DNA from 2 places in the Paenibacillus litoralis genome. Region 1 is predicted to be linked to the other one. Evidence: a T-box and tRNA genes for the amino acid it is inferred to sense, from the RefSeq annotation. Region 1 holds a T-box; the other holds one or more tRNA genes.
The links. A T-box is a leader RNA that pairs with one kind of tRNA and senses whether it is charged. The one in region 1 lies ahead of ACKGJP_RS20325 (glutamine--tRNA ligase/YqeY domain fusion protein), so its partner is inferred to be a tRNA-Gln.

Region 1 (3,406 bases):
CAAAATGGACGGACAAATTTATATTTATCCCAATTTTTCGTTCGATGACGGCTTGCCGGAGTTCAACATGACCGATCTGGAAGTGACGCTTACGCCGCTCGGTTCGCTTATTGACGGCAGCGCGGGGCAGACGATCGTCAAACGCGCCGGCCCCGTCCAAGGCGGTCTTGGAATAGACAATGTGCCGATCGGCCGTTATAAGGCGACTGCCAAATGGCTGCCGGACGGACACGATCCTATCCCCATGCAAATTCGGTTGAATTACGTCGGCAAATATGCGGAATTCGCCGAATTCGAATTCGACAAACCGAGGGGAGCGTCGACCTCCGTCTATGTAAGCGAGCTTGAAATCAAACTCCGCTAGCTTGCCTGCAGGGGTGAAAAGAATTCATTCTTCCGCGAAGTTCGTTTAGCTTATATAATCCGATTGGTAGAAATGTGGAAATCCATTCAAGGTCTAAGGAGAGGGACGGAGAATCCGGACACGATCCCTCAGGGCCGGCACGCAAAGTAGCAAAGGATTTTTGACGGCGAATATCTTCGGATGGGGGATGGATGCGGTCATGCGCTTGGAAATCTAATACCTGCTTCGTATCCATAAAAGGTGAAAGGAAGGGATCGTATCTATGAAGAAACTACGTAAAGCAGCGATAGTTGCTGCATGTCTCTTGAGTGTAATTCAAACCTCAGCGGCGGGAGCTGCGAAAATTCCTAACGGAGGCCACAATGATCCGCCAACCGGCGGGTTTAGCATAAGGAACGGAGGCCACAATGAGCCACCAACCGGCGGGTTTAGCATAAAGAACGGAGGCCACAATGAGCCACCAACCACGATAGCTTTGTCGAACGGAGGACATAATGAACCTCCGGTCGGCGTGGTAGCTTTATGGAACGGAGGCCATAGTGAGCCTCCAACCACAGGCTGACCGGCAGCCGAGTCTATTTTGATAAGTTTTCCGGGAAAGCCGCCGAAGCTGCTGAAAAAGCATCAACGTCGGCTTTTCTCATGTCCAGTCCATGTGTTCCATCGAGCCTCCACGGAATAACCGTTTACACAAATGGGAATGATTTGTTATCATAATACCCATATCGAAACGCGATGACGAGAAGAGTAGGGCAACCCGTTCTTGTACAGAGAGCTCCGGCAGCTGAAAAGGAGCCAAGAATGTTCCCCGAATCAAGCCTCTGAGCAGCATGCCGGAACCGCGAGCGGGGATGGTCTGACGGGAGCTCCCGTTACAGAGCTAAAGTATAAGCATTGCTTGCAATGCCGTACTTGAAGAGGTTAATATGGCGACATATTAATGAACCTGGGGTGGTACCGCGAAAATTTCGTCCCCAAGACATGAAGTCTTGGAGGTGGGATTTTTTTTTGTTTTCAAATACCGCTATTCATGTACATTAGGAGGAGTCGCCATGGATCACGAAAAGGAAAAACAAGTTGATCATTTTTTGTTTAGGCTGATAGACGAGGAGCTTGAGTCAAGTCCGTACGGAAGAAAGATGCGCACGCGATTTCCTCCCGAGCCCAACGGCTACCTTCATATAGGAAGCGCCTACGCCATACACACGAATTATGCGACAGCCCAAAGGTATAACGGATCTTTTCATTTGCGGTTTGACGACACGAATCCCCTTAAGGAGGATATCGGGTACGTGAAAGCGATCGTGGAGGACATCAAGTGGCTCGGCTATGATCCGGGAAATCATATTTATTACGGTTCGGATTACTCGGACGAGATCCATAAAGCCGCAGTATCCTTGATCAAGCGGGGAAAAGCCTATGTATGTGATCTGACGCCGGAGGAGGTGACGGATTACCGGGGGACCTTAACGGAGCCGGGAAGGAACAGTCCGTTCCGAAATCGGCCGGTCGAGGAGAATCTGGAGCTTTTTGCGAACATGAAAAATGGCGTCTACCCGGCCGCTTCGAGGGTTCTGCGCGCCAAAATCGACATGGCTTCGCCCAATATAAACTTGCGCGATCCCGTAATATACCGCATTATTCACGCAGAGCATTACCGGACGGGAAAGGAATGGTGCATCTATCCGATGTACGATTTTGCTCATCCTATACAAGATGCCATCGAAGGCATCACCTACTCGTTATGTTCCATCGAGTTTAAAGACCATCGGCCTTTGTACGAATGGGTTTTGCGCGAGCTGGACATTACCGAGCCTCCGCGGCAGCGAGAGTTCGGCAGGCTGAACTTAACGGGTGTCGTGACAAGCAAACGGTTTTTGAGGCAGCTGGTTGAAGGGGAGTACGTAAACGGCTGGGACGATCCGAGACTTCCTACGCTCCGCGGCTTAAGGAGAAGGGGCTTCACGCCGGAAAGCATTCGCAGCTTTATCGAGGAGATTGGCGGTATCCGAACCCAAAGCACGGTTCACATTTCGCTGCTGGACCATTGCCTCAGACAGGATCTTAAAGCCAAGGCCGTAAGCGTTATGGCTGTTTTGCAGCCGTTAAAGGTTGTCATAACCAACTATCCGGAGAACGAAACGGAGATGATGACGATTGACAACAACAGCGAAAACGAAGCGCTGGGGAAAAGAGAGGTTCCTTTTACCAAAACCGTCTATATCGAGCGTGACGATTTTATGGAGGTACCACCCAAAGGCTTTCATCGGCTGAGTCCGAATAGCGAGGTGCGGCTAAAAGGGGCTTATTTTATCCGGTGCGAAGAAATGGTCAAAGACCCGGAAACGGGTGACATTACGGAGCTTCGCTGTACGTACGACCCGATTACCAAGAGCGGCAGCGGATTTACCGGCCGCAAGGTGAAAGGGACGATTCACTGGGTCTCCGCGGAGCATGCCGTAAAGGCCGACGTTCAACTGTACGAGGAGCTGCTTCTGGAGCGGAAGCTTCCGGATGATGAGAACGGAGATTGGACCGGTGCCCTCAATCCGGAATCTCTTGTTGTGGTGACAAATTGCCTGCTGGAACCATACTTGGAGCATGCCTGCCCGGAACAACCCTTCCAATTTATTCGTCACGGCTATTTTTGCATGGATTCAAGATCTGCCGCCGCTGACAGGCTCGTGTTTAACCGCATTGTTCCTTTGAAGGATACCTGGAATAAAGATAAGGCATGAGAAAACATGAACCAAACATTATTTTCAAATAGACCGATATATATGAAAAGGACGTTCAATATTTTGGAGGTGCCGCCATGGCAATTGCACCGGTGTCGGGCAAATCGAATGTTAGCTTTCCGCTATCGAATGATAATGGCATAAAACAGCTAGAGAAACAGAAAATTCAATTGCAGGAACAAATACAAAAAACGAACGAGAGCAAACTCGATCATAAATCGAAGCAAGAACGAGTGAAACAGCTGCAAGAGCAAATCCAACAAATTGATGTGCAAATACAGCAGAAGCGAACAGAAAAGCTAAA
Region 2 (3,406 bases), 2.7 Mb from region 1:
CACGATCCTGCCGCAATTGCTGCAGTATCGCCGAACGGTTTGTTCCAGGTTCTCGCATATGCGCCAATTCAGCTGCAGGCGGTTCATTTCCTTCACTCCTCGGTGAGCAAAGGAACGCAAAGAGCGGAGATATTCAGCTGCTGAACCAAAAAAAGGAGCAACCCCAAAAAAGGCTGCTCCGCAGTGGGCACGACATGCCACCTTGCGTTCCTTTGTAATGGGTAAAAAGGGCGCACGAATCCCGTGACCGAAATCACGAAATATGCGCTATCTCTTTGTCACACCATTACAAAGTTGTTGGCATACGGGCGTACTCCTCCGTTCTGAATATCTCCTTTACCCATTGTAAAATGGGCTTTGGCAAATAACAACGGCCGGACAGCCGGGAAAACGGGTATAGCCATTTTTTCCTTGACAACTGCCAAGTACGGCCTTTATTCTGATAACATTCATTTTGAACGGAAAGGATGTGCGGCAGGATGGCGATTCGCGTTGATCTACTTCATCACATGGAGCTTGAACGGAAACCGGAACAGGGAACCCGTTTTTTCGGCTTGGAGCATAATCGAATACGCCATCGGCTGCCATTCGGATAAGGGATGCGGGGACTCTCGCGGTACCTGTATATTCGCGTAAACGGCTGCTGATGAGGCAGTCTTTTCTTTTGCTTACGGGCGAGGGGGAGGGCTGTAAGCGGCCGTTTTTCTTTTGCATAGAAACCCTTTAAAAGGTATTTTAGGTATATTAAACTATAATTATAAAATAATGGTTGACGGCGGTTTGGGAAGCATGTTACGATGCTTGCAAGTTGATGAACGATATGACGCGAAGGAGGGAACGGACATGACAAACCATACACAGCATGAGCAGCGGCAATTTGCGATGGAGATTCGCTTTCTTCCGGTTTCCGATAATGACGTTCGCGTCACACGTAGCTATCCCGTACCGATACGGCGCCTGAAGCGTTCAGGCTGCTCGTAGTGCATGTTTTCGGTATGCGAGGCTGCGAATCCGCAGTCTTTTTCTTTGCCCGGGGAGGGTGGGGAGAAAGGCGTGGAACGCAGTTTTTTTATTGCCCATGATGAGTTCGAAAGGAGAAGAGTACAATGAAAGCACCGATCAATCATCGCAACCATTGCAATGAGAGTATTCATGCGTTTACTTTGGAACAGGAAATTTCACTGGTTTCCGGTAGTCTTTGGCGATCCCGAAACCCTCTTCATCCGGAAGAGGGGCTGACCTGACGCACCTTTTGGAAGGTGCCGGAAGGAATACGGATCACAACGGCTGCCGAATCACGGCGGCTTTTCTTATGCCCTTGTGGCGTGGAAAAGCGCGTGACAGGCGGCTTTTTCGTTATTCCGATTGTGAGTCGGCGGTTTGGAGGGGTCCCCGGAAAGTACCCGGAATAGGCTTCGGAGCAGCGCGTCACTTTTTGGGGCCAAGTTCGGGTTCGAGTCCCGTTATTCTCCCCAATTTTATTATGGATAGGCGATGTCATAGAGGCTGCTGCTGTTCGGCGGCCGGCAGACCAATGGGCCGTACCCGTTCCTATCCGACCATAGGGGAATAGCCAAGCGGCAAGGCAGCGGATTTTGATTCCGCGAGCGGTGGTTCGATTCCATCTTCCCCTGCCAATCAATAAGGAGCTGCAGAGAAACGGGAATTCTCGCCGGTTTGTCTGGATCGGAATTGCGGGTTCGAGTCCCGCCGGCTCCACCAATAAGAGTACATAACGGAAAGGATGCAAGCGTACATTGTACGGGTGATGATGATGACGATAACGAAACGATTCTCCATGCCAACCGAAATGATCTTCCAGAACGTGACGGAAAGCAAGCTGTCGATGGACGATGTGCATCAGCGCATTCAGCGGTTTATCGGGCAGGATCCTAGGAGCTGCTACCACTTTGCGATTGGAACCGACAGCCAGGTGCACCGCGGGCATACCAAATTTGTGACGGGGCTTATCATTCGCCGTCTCGGCAAAGGCGCTTGGGCCTGCTACCGCCAAGTCGTGGTACCGCGCGAGCTGACCTCCGTCAAGGAAAAGCTTGCGCTCGAAACGTCGCTGTCCGAGGAAGTCGCCTGCCATTTTGCCGACGACGGGGTGAAGAGGATGGAGGAGCTGCTGCTTCCTTACGTCTATCAGGGGGCATCGCTGGAATTGTTTATCGACATCGACGCCGGCACGCAGCCGATCGTCAACAAGACGTCGCTATACGTACAAGAAATGGTGGACCGCGTCAGCGCCATGGGCGTCTATGCGCCGCGGGTTAAACCGGATTCGTACGCGGCATCCGCTTATGCCAACCGGCATACCAAACGGCCCGTTCGATGGGCAATCTCCTAACAAGTGTCCGGCAACCCGGGGAGGCTTGCGAGCTGTACTGAAATTGGGCGGATCTGCAATTGGAAAATAATAACGGATTTTTAAGGCGTTATCTCACGACCATCAATTCTGTAAAAGCGATTAGCGGATTTTGGGGGCGTTATTCCCATGAATCGAACGGGAAACCTGCGGTTCTCCGTCCGATAAGACCTTGAAAATCCTTTATGCTTCTCAATGCGGCGTGTTCGTCCCCGATAGCGCCTTGAAAATCCGTTATTGTGTCCGCCCGTCCTCCGGAACGAACCGATGCTCGTTCACAGGAAAGATCACTCGGACGCTGCCGCCGAACCGCTATATGAACACGCCTGCGTACAAGTCGACCGGTCATCCGGCGCTCATCCCGGGTTCGATGGGGACGGCGTCCTACATCATGGTCGGCAGAGACGAAGGCATCAAAAACTTTTACTCTATCTGCCACGACGCGGAACGTGCGCATCCCCGGAAAGCGACGAAAGAGGCGGTTAAGGTTGACCAGTTCGAGCAATCTTCGCGATTCGCTGACCGGCTGCAGCAACCTGCAGGAGCAGATGAATGTGCTGTTTAAACGAACCTAAAAAGGCAGCCCGAAGCTTGGTTCAAGCTAAGGGCTGCCTCCTCTGTTGATTACTGCTTTTCCGCAAACCCGTTCACCCGAGCTTGGCCCCAAGGAGCGACCGTCACGCGCACGCTCGATAACGCATGCTGCTCCTCGATTTCCTTGCCGGTGCCTTCCGGCACGTAAAATCGTTCCAAGCCATATCGCAGCGTTATTTGACGGTCCCAGGCGTATTGAACATGAGCTTTTAGGGCGACTTCGTCTCCGCTTGTCGCAGGATTGCCCGGATAGACGCCGGCTGCCTCGTACTCTTTGGGATTGGCAGCGGATGGCCGCAGGAGCACATACACGGTGTCCTTCTGCTCCGGATTCCCTTCGCCCTTCCAGAGGCTGGCCGGCAGCGAGCTGATCTCGTAGCTTAGCACGACGTAGTCGCCGTAAAAAATATCGCGAGGGTCGATCGGCTTCGTCTTCAGCTG

Region 2: it encodes a tRNA-Gln, which carries the amino acid that the T-box ahead of ACKGJP_RS20325 (glutamine--tRNA ligase/YqeY domain fusion protein) is inferred to sense. The anticodon was not compared.

What each region holds. Positions count from the first base shown of each region.
Region 1 is NZ_CP176395.1:4,876,532-4,879,937, reverse strand. Features, by position in the region: gene ACKGJP_RS20330 (carboxypeptidase-like regulatory domain-containing protein) at 1-364, shown strand, start outside; T-box leader at 1,091-1,343, shown strand; gene ACKGJP_RS20325 (glutamine--tRNA ligase/YqeY domain fusion protein) at 1,417-3,102, shown strand; gene ACKGJP_RS20320 (FlxA-like family protein) at 3,180-3,406, shown strand, end outside.
Region 2 is NZ_CP176395.1:7,555,909-7,559,314, reverse strand. Features, by position in the region: gene ACKGJP_RS31855 (S4 domain-containing protein) at 1-87, opposite strand, end outside; gene ACKGJP_RS31850 (hypothetical protein) at 844-981, shown strand; gene ACKGJP_RS31845 (hypothetical protein) at 1,107-1,244, shown strand; tRNA gene ACKGJP_RS31840 (tRNA-Gln) at 1,564-1,637, shown strand; tRNA gene ACKGJP_RS31835 (tRNA-Asp) at 1,646-1,722, shown strand; gene ACKGJP_RS31830 (ribonuclease H-like YkuK family protein) at 1,775-2,353, shown strand; partial or broken gene ACKGJP_RS31825 (RtcB family protein) at 2,627-2,885, shown strand; gene ACKGJP_RS31820 (GDYXXLXY domain-containing protein) at 2,996-3,406, opposite strand, start outside.